DNA from 4 places in the Pseudomonas sp. SMV71 genome. Region 1 is predicted to be linked to each of the others. Evidence: predicted binding sites of a transcription regulator. Region 1 holds the regulator's gene; each other region holds the start of a gene.
The links. Region 1 encodes sigma-54, which starts transcription at its own class of promoters, with help from an activator protein. Its sites were predicted from a motif close to ANTGGCATNNANNTTGCTNT; they were not measured.
Positions count from the first base shown of each region.

Region 2: the regulator sigma-54 is predicted to act here: its motif matches at 2,348-2,367, upstream of ACLEJQ_RS13765 (flagellar basal body rod protein FlgF).
Region 3: the regulator sigma-54 is predicted to act here: its motif matches at 3,252-3,271, upstream of ACLEJQ_RS08840 (circularly permuted type 2 ATP-grasp protein).
Region 4: the regulator sigma-54 is predicted to act here: its motif matches at 2,093-2,112, upstream of ACLEJQ_RS19895 (pilin).

Region 1 is NZ_JBKGGU010000006.1:190,027-194,926, reverse strand. It holds gene ACLEJQ_RS08045 (KpsF/GutQ family sugar-phosphate isomerase) at 1-49, shown strand, start outside; gene ACLEJQ_RS08040 (KdsC family phosphatase) at 49-573, shown strand; gene lptC (LPS export ABC transporter periplasmic protein LptC) at 581-1,150, shown strand; gene lptA (lipopolysaccharide transport periplasmic protein LptA) at 1,137-1,682, shown strand; gene lptB (LPS export ABC transporter ATP-binding protein) at 1,682-2,407, shown strand; gene ACLEJQ_RS08020 (RNA polymerase factor sigma-54) at 2,571-4,067, shown strand; gene hpf (ribosome hibernation-promoting factor, HPF/YfiA family) at 4,144-4,452, shown strand; gene ptsN (PTS IIA-like nitrogen regulatory protein PtsN) at 4,465-4,900, shown strand, end outside.
Region 2 is NZ_JBKGGU010000011.1:169,751-174,650, forward strand. It holds gene flgH (flagellar basal body L-ring protein FlgH) at 1-668, opposite strand, end outside; gene flgG (flagellar basal-body rod protein FlgG) at 721-1,506, opposite strand; gene ACLEJQ_RS13765 (flagellar basal body rod protein FlgF) at 1,556-2,293, opposite strand; gene rffA (dTDP-4-amino-4,6-dideoxygalactose transaminase) at 2,527-3,672, opposite strand; gene ACLEJQ_RS13775 (metallophosphoesterase family protein) at 3,724-4,401, opposite strand; gene ACLEJQ_RS13780 (ATP-grasp domain-containing protein) at 4,382-4,900, opposite strand, start outside.
Region 3 is NZ_JBKGGU010000007.1:64,642-69,541, forward strand. It holds gene ACLEJQ_RS08825 (c-type cytochrome) at 1-33, shown strand, start outside; gene ACLEJQ_RS08830 (transglutaminase family protein) at 49-852, opposite strand; gene ACLEJQ_RS08835 (alpha-E domain-containing protein) at 849-1,799, opposite strand; gene ACLEJQ_RS08840 (circularly permuted type 2 ATP-grasp protein) at 1,812-3,221, opposite strand; gene ACLEJQ_RS08845 (ribonuclease E inhibitor RraB) at 3,627-3,968, opposite strand; gene ACLEJQ_RS08850 (hypothetical protein) at 4,173-4,409, opposite strand; gene ACLEJQ_RS08855 (START domain-containing protein) at 4,548-4,900, opposite strand, start outside.
Region 4 is NZ_JBKGGU010000020.1:34,916-39,815, forward strand. It holds gene ACLEJQ_RS19880 (DUF748 domain-containing protein) at 1-404, shown strand, start outside; gene ACLEJQ_RS19885 (DUF2845 domain-containing protein) at 407-703, shown strand; gene ACLEJQ_RS19890 (BON domain-containing protein) at 1,014-1,367, opposite strand; gene ACLEJQ_RS19895 (pilin) at 1,636-2,046, opposite strand; gene pilB (type IV-A pilus assembly ATPase PilB) at 2,272-3,972, shown strand; gene ACLEJQ_RS19905 (type II secretion system F family protein) at 3,975-4,900, shown strand, end outside.

The DNA of each region.
Region 1 (4,900 bases):
GTTGGGCGCCCTGAACATGCACGACTTGCTGCGTGCCGGAGTCATGTAATGAACACAGACCTGTTGCACCGTGGCCAAGCGATCAAACTGGCGGTGTTCGACGTCGACGGCGTCTTGACCGACGGTCGCCTGTACTTCCTTGAAGACGGCAGCGAGTTCAAGACCTTCAACACCCTCGACGGCCAGGGCATCAAGATGCTGATGGCCGCCGGCGTGCAGACCGCCATCATCAGCGGTCGCAAGACGCCGGTGGTCGAGCGGCGCGCGAAAAACCTCGGCATTCCCCACCTTTATCAAGGGCGCGAGGACAAACTGGTGGTACTGGACGAACTCCTGGGCCAACTCAACCTAAGCTATGAACAGGTGGCCTACCTGGGCGACGACCTGCCGGACCTTCCCGTGATCCGCCGGGTCGGGCTGGGCATGGCAGTCGCCAACGCGGCCGGCTTCGTACGCGAGCACGCCCACGGCGTCACCACGGCACGCGGCGGCGAAGGCGCGGCCCGCGAATTCTGTGAACTGATCCTGCGCGCCCAGGGCCGCCTCGAAGCGGCCAACGCCGCGTACCTGTGAGCCATTTATGCTGAGCAAGAAAATTCGCACCATCGTCGTGTTCGGCTGCATCGCGGCGATCTTTGCCGCGGTCGGCTACTGGAACATCAGCCCTGAACGGTTCCTCGACCAGCCCGCGGCCAAGGTCGAGGAAAGAATCGACTGGTATGCGTCAAATACCCACACCCTGCAATACCTGCCCGACGGCAAAGTGCAGTACGAGATGACGGCCGACAAGGTCGACCACGTCAAGGCCACCGACATTACCCTGGTCACCAAGCCGGACCTGAACATGTTCCGCGGCACAGAATTTCCATGGCACGTGCAGAGCGAGCACGCCGAAGTCAATTCCGGCGGCACCGAGGTGGAACTGATCGACTCGGTGCGCGTGGCCCGTACCGACGAAAAAAACCGCACGACCGTCATCACCAGCAGTCGCATGACCGTGTTCCCGCAGCAGCAATATGCGCAGACCGAGCAACCCGTTAGAATCGACGGCGCCGGAGGTGTATCGACCGGCACGGGAATGAAGGCGTATTTGAAGGAAAGCAGGATACACCTGCTATCGAACGTAAGAGGACAGTATGAAGCTCGCTAAAACCCTCCCTATTTTGCTCAGTCTGGGCGCAGCACTGGGAAGCGCGAGCGCCTGGGCTCTTCCCACCGACCGCGACCAGCCTATCCGCATTCAGGCCGACGACGCGCAACTGGACGACAAGAACGGCGTAGCCACTTACAAAGGTGACGTGATCATCACCCAAGGCTCGATGAAGGTGACCGGCAATACCGTGACCCTCACCCGCACCCAGTCCGGCGACATCGACGTGGTGACGTCGGTGGGCAACCTGGCCTATTTCGAGCAGATGCAGACGGCCGGCGATACCAAGCCCGTGCAGGGCTATGGCGTCACCATCCAGTATCATGCCTCCCAGGACCGCGTTGTCCTGATCGACCGGGCCAAGGTCATCGACAAGGACGGCAACACCACCCAGGGCGAGAAAATCGTCTACGACACCAACAAGAAACTGGCCAGTGCCGGTCGCGCCACTGGCAACAAGGTGACCGAGCAGCGTCCACGGATTGACATGGTGATCCAGCCTAGAAAGAAAACCGAGCAGAAGGCCCAGTAATGGCAACTCTGAAAGCTCAGCACCTGGCCAAAAGCTACAAGAGCCGTCAAGTCGTGCGTGACGTCAGCCTGTCCATTGACAGCGGCCAGATCGTCGGCCTGCTCGGCCCGAACGGCGCGGGCAAGACCACCTGCTTCTACATGATTGTCGGTCTGGTCCAGGCCGACCAGGGCCGCGTACTGATTGACGATCTCGATGTCAGCCACCAGCCGATGCACGGCCGGGCCAAGGCCGGTATCGGCTATCTTCCCCAAGAAGCGTCGATCTTCCGCAAACTGTCGGTGGCCGATAACATCATGGCGATCCTCGAGACCCGCAAGGAACTCGACAAGGCCGGCCGTCGCCAGGAACTGGAAAGCCTGTTGCAGGAGTTCCACATCAGTCACATTCGCGACAACCTGGGCATGAGCCTGTCCGGTGGCGAGCGCCGACGCGTAGAGATCGCCCGCGCCCTGGCCACCGCGCCGAAGTTCATCCTGCTCGACGAACCGTTCGCCGGCGTGGATCCGATCTCGGTGGGGGACATCAAGCAGATCATCCACCACCTCAAGGCCAAGGGGATCGGCGTTTTGATTACCGACCACAACGTGCGCGAGACCCTGGATATCTGCGAGACCGCTTATATCGTCAATGACGGCCAGTTGATCGCTGAAGGCGACTCCGCCGCCATCCTCGCCAACGACCTGGTCAAGGAAGTGTATCTGGGCCACGAGTTCCGCCTGTAAGCCCGAGTGTCTGGCAAGTCGCCCGGGCGCTGTTGATTTTATTGTGGCGGCGCTCTAGGCAAACACTTCAGTTTCAGGCATATAATTTGCTTAAGTTTGGCGCTCCGGCGCCCTGTAGTGGATGGCGCATGTGCGCCGGCGAATAAGGTGTTAAGCCCCTGCCATGAAACCATCGCTAGTCTTGAGAATGGGCCAGCAGCTGACGATGACGCCGCAGCTGCAACAGGCCATCCGTCTGCTCCAATTGTCGACCCTGGACCTGCAACAGGAAATCCAGGAGGCCCTGGAGTCCAACCCGATGCTCGAACGCCAGGAAGAAGGCGACGACTTCGACAACTCCGATCCACTGGCCGACAACGTCGAACAGAAGACCCATACCGAAATCCAGGAACCGTCCTACCAGGAAGCCGCAGCGCCCACGGTGGATAACCTTGAGGACGGCGAATGGAACGAACGCATCCCCAACGACCTGCCCGTGGATACCGCCTGGGAAGACGTCTACCAGACCAGCGCCAGCAGCCTGCCGAGCAGCGATGACGACGAGTGGGATTTCACCACCCGCACCTCCGCCGGCGAGAGCCTGCAAAGCCACCTGCTTTGGCAATTGAACCTGGCGCCGATGTCCGACACCGATCGCCTGATCGCCGTCACCCTGATCGATTGCATCAACAATCAGGGTTACCTGGACGAGACTCTCGAGGAAATCCTCGAAGCCTTTGACCCGGAGCTCGATATCGAGCTGGACGAGATCGAAGCTGTCCTGCATCGGATCCAGCAGTTCGAGCCCGCCGGCGTCGCGGCCCGCAACCTGGGTGAATGCCTGCTGCTGCAACTGCGCCAGTTGCCGGCCAAGACGCCCTGGCTGGCCGAAGCCAAGCGCCTGGTCACCGATTACATCGACCTGTTGGGCGGTCGCGACTACAGCCAGCTGATGCGGCGTATGAAGCTCAAGGAAGACGAGCTGCGCCAGGTCATCGAGCTGGTCCAGAGCCTCAACCCGCGTCCCGGCTCGCAGATCGAATCCACCGAACCCGAGTACGTGGTGCCCGATGTGATCGTGCGCAAGCACAACGATCGCTGGCTGGTGGAACTGAACCAGGAGTCGGTTCCCAAGCTGCGGGTCAACGCCCAGTATGCAGGCTTCGTCAGGCGCGCCGACACCAGCGCCGACAACACCTTCATGCGCAACCAGTTGCAAGAAGCCCGTTGGTTCATCAAGAGCCTGCAAAGCCGCAACGAAACCCTGATGAAAGTTGCCACCCAGATCGTCGAGCACCAGCGCGGCTTCCTGGAGTACGGCGATGAAGCGATGAAACCGTTGGTCCTGCACGATATCGCCGAAGCGGTAGGGATGCACGAATCGACAATTTCCCGGGTGACTACCCAGAAATTCATGCATACCCCACGGGGCATCTATGAACTGAAATACTTTTTCTCCAGCCATGTCAGCACCTCCGAAGGCGGCGAATGCTCGTCCACGGCCATCCGCGCAATCATCAAGAAACTGGTGGCTGCGGAAAATCAGAAAAAGCCGTTGAGTGACAGCAAGATCGCTGGTTTACTGGAGGCACAAGGCATTCAGGTGGCCCGCCGTACCGTCGCCAAATACCGCGAGTCCCTCGGGATCGCGCCTTCGAGCGAACGCAAGCGGTTGATGTAACCGGCCACGCCACAGCGTTCCAGTGGCAGGTATTTCTGCCTGCCGCTTTATGCACTGGCAACGAAGGAGAAGCTGTATGCAAGTCAACATCAGTGGACACCAACTGGAAGTGACCGAACCTCTGCGCACCTACATCGGCGAAAAACTCGACCGATTGGAGAGGCACTTCGACAAGATCACCAACGTGCAAGTCACGATGAATGTCGAAAAGCTGCTGCAGAAAATCGAAGCCACGCTGCATATTCCCGGCGGAGAGGTGGTTGCCAACGCGGAGCACACAGACATGTATGCCGCGATTGACCTGCTGACCGACAAGCTGGATCGCCAACTCAAAAAGCATAAGGAAAAGACCCAGAGCCTCCTTCAGGGCGCAACCGGTCGTTAATCCCCCCAATCCATGATCCGACTAGAAACCATCCTGACCCCCGGCCGTTCCCTGGTGAACGTGCCGGGCGGCAGTAAAAAGAAAGCCCTCGAACAAATCGCCACCCTGATCCATAGCGACCTGCCGGATCTGGAAATGCAGGGTGTCTTCGAGGCCCTGGTCGCCCGTGAAAAACTCGGTTCCACCGGTTTTGGCAACGGCATCGCCATTCCCCACTGCCGCCTCAAGGGTTGTACCGCGCCCATCAGCGCGCTGTTGCACCTTGAAGCCCCCATTGATTTCGACGCCATCGACGGCGCCCCGGTCGACCTGCTGTTTGTACTGCTGGTCCCGGAGGCGGCGACCGATGCGCACCTCGAGCTGCTGCGCCAGATAGCCAGCATGCTGGACCGCAAGGAAGTGCGCGACAAACTGCGCAGCGCACCGAATAACCAAGCCTTGTATCAGG
Region 2 (4,900 bases), on a different contig from region 1:
AAACGGTCGAACCAGCCCGGCTGGCTCGCATCGGCAAAGGCACCGGTGCCCGAGTAGGTGATGCGCGCATCAGCCACACGAGTCGACGACACGGTGTTGTCGGTTGCTATATCGTCAGCACGAACCATGCCAGCGATTCGCACCAGCTCATCACCGGTGTTGAGGGTCAGCCATTTCTCGCCACGCACGACGATGATGCCGTTGGGCAGCACGTCGGCGACGGTCACGGTGATCGAACCGGTCAGGCTGTTGCTCTGCCCGGATTTACTGTCGCCCTTGGTGGCGCGGTCGGAGCCGTAACCGGCGTTGAGGCTCAGGTCGTTGCTGCCGATCGGGTTGTTGGTGGTCAGGCTCGAGCCGAACAGCGACGTCAGGCCGACGCTGGTCTCGCTGGTCTTGTCGATCTGCGAGTTGGCGTTCTTGCTGGCCTGGGTCCGCTCGTTCAGGGTGATGGTGATGATGTCACCGACCCGGAAGGCCTTGCGGTCGCTGTACAGGTTCTGCTCGAAACCGGCCTGGTAGATCGAGCCGTTGTTGGCGGCGGCCGGCAACGGTGTGCGCGGCAACACCGGAGCGTAATACGGGTCATTGGGCCTTGGCGTAGGCGCGACACAGCCGGCGAGCGCGGTGATCCCACTCAGTGCCAGAACAGATACAAAGCGTTTCATGACCCTACCTCTCGGTGTTGCAAGGCGACCTGCGGCCGCCTCATAAATGTAATTACAGGTTCTGCGTGACGAACGAGAGCATCTGATCCGCGGTGGAGATCACCTTGGAGTTCATTTCGTAAGCGCGCTGGGTGGTGATCATGTTGACCATCTCCTCAACGGTGCTCACGTTGGAGGTTTCCAGGGTGTTCTGCAGCGTGGTGCCGAAACCGTTCAGGCCCGGAGTGCCGACTTGCGGCGCGCCACTGGCGGCGGTCTCCAGGAACAGGTTGTTGCCCACCGCTTGCAGGCCCGCCGGGTTGATGAAGTCGGCGGTCTGCAGGTTGCCGATCACCTGTGCGGCAGGGTTGCCCGCCACGGTGATGGACACCGTGCCGTCACGGCCCACGGTAAAGGTCTGGGCATCGTTCGGGATGATGATGGCCGGTTCCAGGGCGAAACCGCTGGCGTTGACGATCTGGCCATTGGAGTCGAGGTGGAAGGTACCGTCACGGGTGTAGGACGTGGTGCCGTCCGGCTGCAGGATCTGGAAGAAACCGCGACCGTCGATGGCCATGTCCAGCGGCTGCTCGGTGGTTTGCAGGCTGCCGGCGTTGAAGTTTTTCTGGGTGCCGACAATGCGCACACCCGTACCCACTTGCAGGCCCGACGGCAGTTCGCTGTCCTGGGTCGACTGGGCACCGGGCTGGCGCTTGACCTGGTACAGCAGGTCCTGGAACTCGGCCCGATCACGTTTGAAGCCTGTGGTCGATACGTTCGCCAGGTTGTTGGAAATGGTAGACAGGTTGGTGTCCTGGGCGGACAGACCTGTTTTGGCAACCCAAAGAGCCGGAAGCATTCGTTTCTCCTCGTACGCCTGTTTTTCGGCGCGACGCTGTCAGTAATAGTTAGATTTGCAAGACCCGAGCCATGGCTTCATCGCCTTCTTTGGCCGTATTCATCATTTTCACGTGGAGCTCGAACTGCTTGGCCAGGGCCAGCACCGAAGTCATTTCATCCACTGCGTTGACGTTGCTCGCTTCCTGGAAGCCCGACACCAGTTGCACATTGGCATCGATGGGCGCCGGCTGGCCGTCCTTGGTGCGGATCGAGCCGTCCAGGCTTTTGGTCATGTTCTTGAGGTCCGGATTGACCAGCTTGATGCGGTCCACCTCAGCCATCACCCGCGGGCCTTCGCCCATCGCGCGGATGCTGATGGTGCCGTCCTGGCCAATCTCGATTTTCTGCTCTGGCGGCACGGCGATCGGACCACCGTTGCCCATGACCGGCATGCCGTTGCCGGCCCGCAGCACACCCAGGGCGTCAACGTTCAGGCTGCCGGTGCGCACATAACTTTCACCGCCATCGGGGTTCTGCACGGCCATCCAGCCCGGCCCGCTGACTGCCACATCGAGGTCACGACCGGTCTCAACCAACGCACCCGGGGTGAAGTCAGTGGCGGGACGCTCGGACATGGCAAATGCCCGCGCCGGAAAGCTGTCGCCGAATACCGGCATCGAACGCGCCTGCTCCAGGTCTTTCTGAAAACCATTGGTGGAGATGTTCGCCAGGTTGTTGGCATGGGCCCGCTGCGCCAGTGCGTTCTGGCTGGCGCCGGTCATTGCCACATAAAGGTACTTGTCCACTGTCGTTCCTCTGCATGCCGGACGGTTGCCGTCCACTGCTGTACGGCAGAGCCTTAAGCAATTTACAGACCAACTTTTTTCTGGCGGGCCCGAACCCGGTAAACAAAGGGCCTGAGGGGATTACAGAGGATAGGTCGAGGGTGTCAAAGTCGAAAAACCGGCGGTGTTATGCCGCCAGGTGGCAAGGCCTGGCACCTCGCCCGATGCCAGGCCACCTCATCGGCTGAGGAAAGTCAGGCCTTTGCCAAGGCATCGCCCAGCACACCCACCACCTGCTCCTGGTGCTCATGGGTCAAGCCGAGCCACATGGGCAAACGCAACAGGCGCTCGGAATAGCCGTCAGTCACCTCCATCGAACCCTGCACGCGTCCATAACGCAGGCCACCGGGCGATGAATGCAGCGGCACGTAATGGAACACCGCGTAGATGGCATGCCGCTTGAGCTCTTCGAGGACGGCCTGGCGCTCCACGTCAGGGGCGAGGATCACGTAGTACATGTGCGCGTTGTGCTGGCAGTTTTCAGGCACTATCGGACGCCGCAGCGCCCCTTGCCGCTCAAGCGTCGCCAGCGCCGCATGGTAATTGTCCCAGAGGGCCAGGCGGCGGTTGGTGATGGCTTGAGCTTCTTCCAACTGGGCCCAGAGGAACGCGGCGGTCATTTCCCCCGGCAGGAACGAGGAACCCACCTCCTGCCACGTGTACTTGTCTACTTCACCCCGGAAGAACCGGCTGCGATCGGTGCCTTTTTCCCGGATGATCTCGGCCCGCAACGCCAGCGCGGGATCATTGACCAGCAAGGCCCCGCCCTCCCCCGAAATCACGTTCTTGGTTTCGTGAAAGCTGAAGGCCCCCAGGTCACCGATACTGCCCAGCGCCCGCCCCTTGTAGGTCGACATCACACCTTGCGCGGCGTCTTCCACCACGGCCAGTCCATGCTTGCGGGCAATGGCCAGGATCTCGTCCATCTCGCAGGCCACACCAGCGTAGTGCACAGGTACGATGGCCTTGGTCCGTGGCGTGATCGCCGCCTCGATCAGGCGCTCGTCCAGGTTCAGGGTATCGGGCCGCACATCGACGAAGACCGGCACCGCGCCGCGCAACACGAAGGCATTGGCGGTGGAAACGAACGTATACGACGGCAGGATGACTTCGTCGCCAGGCTGGATATCCAGCAGCAACGCAGTCATTTCCAGGGCCGCGGTGCATGAATGGGTCAGCAGGGCCTTGTTGCTGCCCGTTTGCGCCTCCAGCCAGCGATGACACCGTTTGGTGAAGGGACCATCGCCGGCGAGCATGTTGCCGAACTTGGCCTGGGCGATGTAATCCAGTTCCTTGCCGGTCATGTAAGGGCGGTTGAAGAAGATCGTTTCTTTGCTCATTGCAAACTTCCCTGGATGGGCATGGTCATGGATGGCGCGCAGGACAAAACCTCAAACCGCACTGACCCGTCCACCTATCTGGCTGCCTGTATCAAGATTCTCATAGAAGTACGGGGTGAATCCGGCCCGCTTCATCGCCTGCTGGGTTTCACCGATGTCGTATTCAACCCGATGCAGCTCGAACGCCTCACCGTCCCAGGTGGCGAAACCGGCCCGAGCGTCACCATCACGGGGCTGACCAACTGAACCAGGGTTGCAGTAGACCTTGCCTTCGCCGCTCCACAGGTACTGGACATGAGTATGGCCCGAGGCGAAGTAGCGGCCAGGCAAGGGCGAAAAATACGCCTGCGAAGGTCGCACATACTCATCCAGCGGATCGTTCCAGCCACCGTGGACGATGCTCACCCCCTGTTGGTTCGAGCGCTGCGCAAGCGAGCCCAGCCAGGCCAGGTTCTGCGCCGTGACGACGCCTTGCTGGTAGTCCAGGCAGGCATTAGCGCTGTTGGAACGAGGGCATCGCTCATGCTTGGCCAGGTACCAGTCGTGGTTGCCCATCACCGAGAAGACGTCCCGCTCGCGCAGAGCGTCGCAGCATTCGTTGACCTGGCTGTAGTAACCGGCGGTGTCGCCCAGGCAGATGATCTGCGTAACACCCAGTTCGTCGAGCTTGGCCAGCACTGTCCGAAGGGCGCTGTAATTGCCATGTACGTCAGAAATGATCCCGATCATAGACAATGAAGTCCTCTATATAACGAACAGCGAAACCACTGCGCAGCGTAGGCCTGGCCAGCTTCTTGCCGCGCAGGTAATAGTCCAGGCACATGGCCGCCTCGTTGTAGCCGAATGCGCGGCGTATCGAACTGGTCGAGGAAATCCGCGGATTGATCTCCAGCAGGCTCCAGGAACCGTCGCCGCCACGCCGGAACTGCAAGTTGGTCGGCCCCTCAGGCTTGAAGGCACGGCATAACCTGACCACCACCTGTTCCAGCGAATCGTCCTGATACACCCAAGCCTTGGCGGTGGAGCCATCCGAGGCCAGGCGGCGCTGGAAAGCGATGATCGGCCCGGTGTCGCCGCGACCGTCGCCAAACGCCGCCACGGTGAACTCGTCGGCCGCACTGCCAATGATCGGCTGTGCCATGAGGTACTCACCCAGCAACGGCGCATGAGGCGTGAAGTCGCGCTCCTCGCGAACCCAGACCAGCCCTTTGGAAGCGTAGCTCCTGCG
Region 3 (4,900 bases), on a different contig from region 1:
ATGGCCGGGCGCAAGCAGCCGCTGGGCCAATGACCATGCACCATACAACTATTGCTGCTGCACCTTGATCACCGGAGCCGGTGCCTCGACCACCCTGGCATGCATCTGCTCATAACCTCCGCCACGGCGCATGCCACGCACCGGACAGGCATCAAGGTAATCCAGGCCCACGGCCAGTTTGAGGTGCCGCTCCGGGCGTGCGAGCTGGTTGGTCACGTCGAAGCTGTACCAGGCGTCATCGAGCCAGGCTTCAGCCCAGGCGTGGCTGGCCAGGTGTTCGCTCTGCTCGTTGAACAAATAGCCTGACACGTACCGCGCTGGCACACCCAGGCTGCGGGCGCAAGCCAGGAATGCGTGGGCATGGTCCTGACAGATTCCGCGACGTCCGGCAAAAGCCTGGACGGCACTGGTCTCGACGTCAGTGACGCCGGGGGTGTAGACCATGTGCTGGTTGAGCCCATGCATCAGGTCGATGAGCGCCGTACGATCGCGACGCCGTTTGCATTGCTGGTTGGCGAAATCCCGAAGGGCATCGTCTGCCTCGGTCAGTCGGGTAAAGCGCAGGAATGGCAGCGCCGATTGGCTTTCATGCTCGGCTTCGCGGGACGGATCGATATCCACCTGCCCTCGGGCTCCGATAATGACCGTCTCGTGGGGTTCGTCCAGGGTCAGTACGTGCAGGATGTTGCCGAACGGATCCAGTTGCGCCCGTACCGGTCGCGGCAGGTCGAGTTGCCAACTCAGCACATGCTGGCGCTCGCTGTCGTGGGGCGTCAGGCGCAGGTACTGGATGCTGGCGCGAACCTGGTCTTCATAGTGGTACGCCGTTTCATGGCTGATCGAGAGTCTCATATGACCTCCAGGTAGGAGCTGTGGATGGCATTGCCCAGTTCGCGGACCAACGGGATGCATTCGGTGAGCCAGGCGTGCAGGCCACCGTCGAGTATTTCGTCGATGCCGGTGTAGCGCAGGCGCGCGTCCATTTCTGCAGCCAGGCGTTGAGCCTGTCGGCCATTGGTGCCCGGCAGGCTCGCGAGGATCTGGTCGATTTCTTCGGTGCAGGCACGCAGCGAGCGCGGTACGTCGGCACGCAACAGCAACAGTTGCGCCACATGACGGGCACCGGGAGCGTCGCGGTAGATCTCCGTGTAGGCCTCGAAGGAGGACAAGGCCCGTAGCAAGGCGCTCCACTGGTAATACGCGTGGGCCGTGCCGTCGCTGACGGCGTCGGCCTGGTCGCCGGCCATTTCGTAGCGGGCGTCGAGCAGGCGAAGGGTGTTGTCGGCCCTCTCGATGAAGGTCCCCAGGCGAATGAACCTGAACGCGTCGTTACGCATGATCGTGCCGTAGGTCGCGCCTCGGAACAGGTGCGAGCGTTCCTTGATCCACTCGCAGAAACGGCTCATGCCGTAGCGATTCAAGCCTTGCCCGGCAATCTCGCGTATTTCCAGCCAGGTGGCATTGATGTTTTCCCACATGTCGGCGGTGATTCGCCCCCGGACGGCATGGGCACTGGCTCGCGCAGCGCCCAGACAGCTATAGATGCTGGCCGGGTTGGCGGCCTCCAAAGCAAAGAATTGCAGCAGCCGCTCGGCGTGCAGGTCGCCATGTCGTTCGCGGTAGTCTTCCAGCGTGCCGGTAATCAATAGCGGCATCGCCAGTTCGTGGAGGCCGTCGCCGCGCCCGTCCTGGGGCATCAGCGATAGCGAGTAGCTGACGTCGAGCATGCGTGCGAGGTTTTCTGCACGCTCCAGGTAACGCGACATCCAGTACAGGTCAGAGGCGGTTCTACTCAGCATTGCTTGCTTCCTTCAATCCTCGACCACCCAGGTATCCTTGGTGCCGCCACCTTGGGATGAGTTGACCACCAACGAGCCTTCGCGCAACGCCACCCGGGTCAGGCCGCCAGGCACCACCCGGGTTTCCAGGCCCGCCAGCACGAACGGACGCAGGTCGATATGGCGCGGGGCAATGCCGTTCTCGACGAAGGTCGGGCATGTCGAAAGTGACAGCGTCGGCTGGGCGATGTAGGCGTGTGGCTTGGCCTTGATCCGCTCGCGGAAGGCATCGATCTGCTCTGTCGTCGCGGCAGGTCCCACCAGCATGCCGTAGCCGCCGGAGCCCTGGGTTTCCTTGACCACCAGACTCGGAAGATTCGCCAGCACGTGGGAAAGTTCAGAGCGATTGCGGCACTGCCAGGTCGGAACGTTCTGCAGGATCGGCTCCTCGTCCAGGTAGAAACGGATCATGTCGGTGACAAATGGATACACCGACTTGTCGTCCGCCACGCCGGTGCCGATGGCATTGGCGAGCACTACGTTGCCGGAGCGGTAGGACGCCAACAGCCCCGGCACCCCGAGCATCGACTGCGGATTGAAGGCCAGTGGATCGAGGAAGGCGTCGTCCAGGCGACGGTAAATCACATCCACTGCTTTCGGCCCGTCGGTGGTGCGCATGAACACCTTGTCGTCGCGCACGAACAGGTCGGCCCCCTCCACCAACTCCACGCCCATCTCACGGGCCAGAAAGGCATGTTCGAAGAACGCGCTGTTGAAGCGCCCCGGGGTGAGCACCACGACGCTGGGGTCATCCAACGCACTGGCGCTTCTCAGAGTATCGAGCAGCAGGTTCGGATAATGGTCGATCGGCGCGATGCGCTGGGCGGAGAACAACTCGGGAAACAGGCGCATCATCATCTTGCGGTCTTCAAGCATGTAGCTGACGCCGCTGGGGGTACGCAGATTGTCTTCCAGCACGTAGTACGTGCCATCGCCATCGCGCACCAGGTCGACCCCGCAAACGTGCGCGTAGACGTCCCGGTGCAGATCCAGCCCCTGCATCGCCAGTTGGTATTGCTCGTTGGCCAGCACCTGTTCCGCCGGTATGACCCCGGCGCGGATGATCCGTTGCTCGTGGTAGAGGTCGGCCAGGAACATGTTCAGTGCCTTGACCCGCTGGATACAGCCGCGCTCGACCACCCGCCATTCGCTGGCGGGGATACTGCGCGGGATGGTATCGAACGGGATCAGGCGCTCCGTGCCCTGCTCGTCCCCGTAGAGCGTGAAGGTAATGCCGGCGCGATGGAACAACAGGTCGGCTTCGCGCCTGCGTTGGGCCAGCAGTTCATCAGGCGTCTCGGCCAGCCAGCGGGCAAAGGCCCGGTAATGCGGACGGACCTGGCCGTCGGCATCGTACATTTCATCAAAACCCGTGCGGATCATGCCGTACTCCTTGTCACCCTGGCAGCAGGCATCGCAAGGCCCGTGCCATCGGCATAAACGCTTTATGATCAACGGGTTGGATTTTTTAGTGATCGGCTATGCACCCTTGTCGTGCAGCCAACGTCCCACTCCGCCGCCCCCGCTTCATTACGACGCAGGGAGTCGCTTCCCTGAGCATAGTCATGGAAAAGCCATGCAGGCGGATTTGGATACAGTTAGCTACAAAAGCTGGGCTTACCCAATGGCGGTGAGGAGTTGAGACGTGTTGGAGGTGCGGTCGTCATCGCGAGCAGGCTCGCTCCCACAAGGTAATCCTCAAGGCTCACCTCTCAGCGGTGATGACCTGACGCCAATGAAAACGGCCGACCCGACGGTCAGCCGTTGCAGTATGGCGGTAGGGGAACATCAAGCCTGCAGGCGCCGGATCTCCTGCTTGACACCCCAGCCTTCGATGACCCCACCCAAGGGTTCGACGACGGCTTCGAAGTCTTGCTCAAAGTCTCCAATATCATCGTAGGTAGCGTACATCACCCGGCTCAATTCCAATGACCAGGCACCATCGTCCCGTGCACTGATCTGTGCATTCAGCGATTCACCCCGGAAATGCCCCGCCGCCCTGCGCGCCCGCTCCTCGTCCGGGAAAATGGCGTAGAACTCAATGGGATGGAATCTGGAAAAATCGAAACCGCCTTCTTTCATGCGGCGCAACACGCTGGTGCTGATGTCTTCTTGATAGGCTGTGCTCATGAAACGTCCTCCTGAAACGCAATGGATAGACTTTCCTTCTTCCCGGACGTGCAGCCGCAGGGCTGCACGTGGTACGGCATCAAATGACCGTCGGGACACAAGCATGTAGCTGACAAGACCGGACCTTGGCGATCCTCTTCGCTGATCTCAATTGCAGAGTAGCCGCAAGTGATCGCCGCTGCCAAGCGAGGCCAGCCAGGGTTTTCATGAAATCGGTGTAATGCTGATGATCTCGATGCTGTGCTGAGTCTTCAGGTTCTTGACCGTAGGCTCTTCGGTCCGCCCTTCAAGATCGTTGAGGTCCAGCTTGGCGGGTACGGGCAACAGCCTTTCGCGAATCAATTGTGCAGCCTGTTCCATGGTGGGCTCCTGCTCATAGTTGAACTGCTCGGCGATGGCTTCGCCGTGATCATCCACGAAAGTGATTTCCCACTTCTGCATCGGTGTCTCCTCGATCAATTCAGGGCCTGGCTTACCTCTATCTCGACATTGAGCGCTGATTATTCGTTCCGCCGAATTGGCGGACGGCAAACATGAAAAGACCGCCTCGCGGGCGGTCTCGAAGACTGACTTGGCCGTTTATTTTTCGGCACGTTCCTTCAGCTCTTTCAGAGTGTTGAACGGGGCATCCACGACAAACTTGTTAGCCAGCCAGGACGGTACATCGCCACCCGGCTCGGTATGGACCTGATAGGTCACTTCGATCTGGTCGGCGCCCTTGGGTACGAATTTCCAGAACCCGTCGACCTGAGTCACCCGCACGAATCCCTTCTCCTCCGGCAAGTAGGTCGGTACGCCTTTGAGGTGGCGGGTGAGGCTGCCATCGACGCCCTGTTCAGTGGTGACTTCCAGCACCGAGTCTCGGGAGGTGACCGGCCAAGGCGTGTTGAATTGAGTGTAGGTCCAGCTCTTGTCACCTTCGTGCTTGAGCA
Region 4 (4,900 bases), on a different contig from region 1:
AGCGCCTGGAACGCGAATACCAGTACAACTACTACAAGATGCTGCAACGTCGCGGCGACAAAGTCCCGGCCCAGGCCTCGCTGCTGCAAGTGCTGGAGGATGAGAAGGCGCCGCTGCTCGAAGGCATCTATCGCACCCGTCTCAAGGCCCAGCCGCCGGCCGAATGGGCGCAGTTGGACAAAAAGGCCCGCACCGAAAAACTGCGCGAAGAGGTGATTAAGTTCTGGAGTGGCAGCGACGTACTGCTGCGTCAACTGGGCCAGGAGCGCGCCGGCAGCATCAAGGACTTCCTGGTGGACAAGGGCCGCCTGGCTGATGACCGCGTGTACTTCATCGATGCCAACCTCGGCCAGGCCGAGAGCGACGGCCGCGTGATCACCCCCATGCACCTGGATGCCGAATGAATATGAAATACCTGTACGGGCTGGGCCTGGGTCTGCTGCTCGCCACTCATCAAGCGTTCGCCGCCAATACCCTGCGCTGCGGCAGTCAGTTGATCAGTCTGGGCGATCGCGCCAGCGAAGTGCTGCAAAAATGCGGTGAACCAACGGGGCGGGATGACCTGGGCTACAAGCGCAGTGTCAATCGCCGGGAGGAATACCCGGTGGAGGAATGGACCTACGGGCCCAACAGCGGCATGTACCAGTACCTGCGTTTCGAAGGGAATCGGCTGGTGGAGATTACCAGCAAGCGTGGGCGCTGAAGGTCCGCGCTAGTCAATTGAATGATATTGTCGGTACCGGCGCCATCGCGAGCAGGCTCGCTCCCACAGGGTTCGGGTGTCTCAGCGCAATTCTCTGTGGGAGCGAGCCTGCTCGCGATAGGGGCACTTCAATCCCACAGGCAGTCCTGCAAAATCCCTTTCCAAAATAGAACAGGCCCCCCGACAGAAATGCCGGGGGGCCTGTGATGACCACATCCGTATGGCCTTTTGCATGGACCAGAGCAACGGCCCGCGTATGACTCAGCCCGCGCGCCGTGCCTTCTCCCGGTCCAGGCGAGAAGCTTGAGACTTACTCGGCTTTCAGGCCGTCAGCCGACACGGCCTTGACGCCTTTGATTTTCTTGGCAATCGAGACGGCCAGTTCTTTCTGCTTTTCAGTCACCGCCACGGTCGAGGACAGCGACACGACGCCTTTGTTGGTTTCAACTTTGATGTCGGAGCCTGGAACACCGTCTTCGGTCATCAGGTCAGCCTTGACCTTGGTGGTGATCCAAGTATCGGAGGTGGCTTCCTTCGCCTCGGTCACTTCGCCTGCGGCCAGCATCATTGGAGCCTGAGTTGCTTGAGTGGTCTCGGCGAAAGCGCTAGCCATGGACAGGGTCAGTGCAGTAGCAGCGGCGGCAGTGATAGCGAACTTCTTCATACGAGTAACTCCTGTTTTTCTCAGAAAACCGCCGGAAGTGCGTCCCGGCAGGGGTAACAGGAGTAGTGCGAAGGCTGTGCCAGTTTATAGATTAAAAATAATATCTTTCAAATCAAGGAGTTAAGCGAAGCGGCAATTTTTGGAATCATGCAAAATGCAAGACCGACCGATTTTTCAACATGCAACTTGCCGATTCCAGGCCTGCTCTAAGCTTATGAATTACGAAGTTTTTTGCGGCGGGGGAGCTGACTCCCCCGCCTCTGCAGCATCAGACGCCAGGGCAGCCGGTCGGCAGAAATTCCTTGGCGGCGTTGGAGGCGCAAGTCCATGCTCCGTTGGCATCACGGCTGAGGGTGATGGTCTTACCTGCCACGGCAGCTGGGGCGTTCTGGAGCGTACACACAATGGTGCCAGTACCCGCCGAGGCGGTCCCTGTGACGGCAACTGCGCAATTGCTGGTAGGCGTTGTGATGTTCATGTTGGTCGCTGTCGGGTTGACCCCCTGATTCATCTGATCCTCGTACGGTACCTTCAGCGCCGATATCTCACCGAGCCCGGCGGTAGCCTTCGCTCGCGCCTGGTACTTGGAATATTGCGGCAACGCAAAAGTCGCCAGGATGCCAATGATCGCTACAACGATCAGCAGCTCGATCAGGGTAAAACCATTTTGCTTGCTCATAGACATCTCCATAGCATGAGTCGAAGTCTCATGTCCTGAAGCGGCCGTTGCACGGCACATGCCAACCCTCCTCGGCCCCGCCGGCAGGGGGTTTCAGGACGCTTGAGGCCGATATCCCATACCTGCAACCGCACTATCTGACACTTTTTGTCACCCGGCCCCGCTGGTTTGGCGTCGACGCTTGACTACGCTATAAGTCATGAACTGTCCGCCGCCGGTATTCCCATGAATGACATCGCCCTCAGCGGCCTGACCAAGCAATTGGTACTGGCCGAACTGATCACCGAGCAGACTGCACAACAGGCCAATCAGCAAGCCCAACGCAGTCGCCTGCCCCTGGTCAGCTACCTGGTGCAGAACAAACTGGTGCAGAGCAGCCGGGTGGCGGAAATTGCCTCGGAGCATTTCGGCGTTGCCCTGTTGGACCTCAACAGCCTCGACAAGGAATCCCAACCCACGGGCCTGGTCAGCGAGAAACTGGTGCGCCAGCACCATGCCCTGCCGCTGTGGCGGCGCGGTAACAAGCTGTTCGTCGGCATCTCCGACCCCACCAATCATCAGGCCATCAATGACATCCAGTTCAGTACCGGGCTGACCACCGAAGCCATCCTGGTGGAGGATGACAAGCTCAGCGATGCCATCGAGAAATTCTTCGAGTCCAGTAGCACCGGCCTGGAAGGCATGGGCGACGTCGACCTCGACGGCCTGGACATCGAGTCGATCGACGACCACAAGCAAGACGCCATTGCCGGCCAGGATTCCGACGATGCGCCGGTGGTGCGCTTCGTCAACAAGATGCTGCTGGACGCGATCAAGGGCGGCTCCTCCGACCTGCACTTCGAGCCCTATGAAAAATCCTACCGGGTGCGGGTGCGTACCGACGGCATGCTGCGAGAAGTCGCCAGGCCGCCGATCCAACTGGCCACCCGTATTGCGGCGCGGCTGAAAGTCATGGCCAGCCTGGATATTTCCGAACGACGCAAGCCCCAGGACGGGCGCCTGAAAATGCGCCTGTCGAAAACCAAATCCATCGATTTCCGGGTCAACACCCTGCCCACGCTCTGGGGCGAGAAGGTGGTGATCCGGATCCTTGACCCCTCCAGTGCGCAAATGGGTATCGACGCCCTGGGCTACGAACCGGATCAGAAAGAGTTGTACGTCGCCGCCCTCAAACAGCCACAGGGGCTGATCCTGGTTACCGGGCCAACCGGCTCGGGCAAGACCGTCTCGCTCTACACCGGCCTGAATATCCTCAACACTGTGGACATCAATATCTCCACCGCCGAAGACCCGGTGGAAATCAACATGGAAGGCATCAACCAGGTCAACGTCAACCCACGCCAGGGGCTGGACTTTGCCCAGGCCCTGCGCTCGTTCCTGCGCCAGGACCCGGACGTGATCATGGTCGGCGAGATCCGTGACCTGGAAACCGCCGAGATCGCGATCAAGGCCGCCCAGACCGGGCATCTGGTGCTGTCCACACTGCACACCAACAGTGCCGCCGAAACCCTGATCCGCCTGCAGAACATGGGCATCCCAGGGTTCAACATTGCCACCGCGGTGCACCTGATCATCGCCCAACGGCTGGCGCGCAAGCTCTGCCCCCACTGCAAGAAGGCCATCCAGATCCCCGAGGAAACCCAGCTCAAGGAAGGCTTCCCCCGGGAACGCATCGGCTCCTTCACGATCTATGAGCCGGTCGGTTGCGACCAATGCAATCACGGCTACAAGGGGCGCGTGGGGGTCTACGAAGTGGTCAAGAACACACCCGAGCTGCAACGACTGATCATGGCCGAAGGCAATTCGCTGGAAATCGACCTGCAGATGCGCAAGGACGGTTTCAACGACCTTCGTACTTCCGGGCTGTTCAAAGTCATGCAGGGCCTCACCAGCCTCGAAGAAATCAACCGGGTCACCAAGGATTGAACATGGCGGTCAAGGCAGTCAAAACCGATGTCTACACTTGGGAAGGCAAGGATCGCAAAGGCACGAAAATGACCGGCGAGCTGGCGGGCCAGAGCCCGGCGCTGGTCAAGGCACAACTGCGCAAACAAGGGATCAATCCGGAGAAAGTCCGCAAGAAATCCACGTCGATATTCAGCAAGGGCAAGCGCATCAAACCGCTGGATATCGCCCTCTTCACCCGCCAGATGGCAACCATGCTCAAGGCTGGCGTGCCGCTGTTGCAGGCGTTCGACATCATCGGCGAAGGCTTCGACAACGCCAACATGCGCAAGCTGGTGGACGAGGTCAAACAGGAGGTCGCGGCGGGCAACAGCTTTGCCGCGTCACTGCGCAAGTGCCCGCAGTATTTCGACGAGTTGTACTGCAACCTGGTGGACGCCGGCGAGCAGGCGGGAGCCCTGGACACCCTGCTGGACCGGGTCGCGACCTATAAGGAAAAAAGCGAAGCGCTCAAGGCCAAGATCAAGAAAGCCATGACCTACCCCACCGCCGTGATAGTGGTCGCAGCGGTGGTGACCGGTATCCTGCTGGTCAAGGTGGTGCCGCAATTCGAGTCGGTGTTCTCGGGGTTCGGCGCAGAGCTTCCCGCGTTCACGGTGATGGTCATCGGCCTGTCGGAGTTCATGCAGCGGTGGTGGTACCTGCTGCTTGGCACGCTGGTCGGGGCGTTTTTCGCAGTGAAGTATGCGCTCAAGCGCTCCCAGCGTTTTCGTGACTGGCGCGATAAATGGCTGCTCAAGCTGCCGCTGGTAGGCGCGTTGATGTACAAGTCCGCCGTGGCCCGCTACGCCCGTACGCTCTCTACTACATTTGCCGCCGGCGTGCCCTTGGTCGAAGCCCTGGACTCGGTGTCCGGCGCCACTGGTAACGTAGTGTTCAAGCGGGCGGT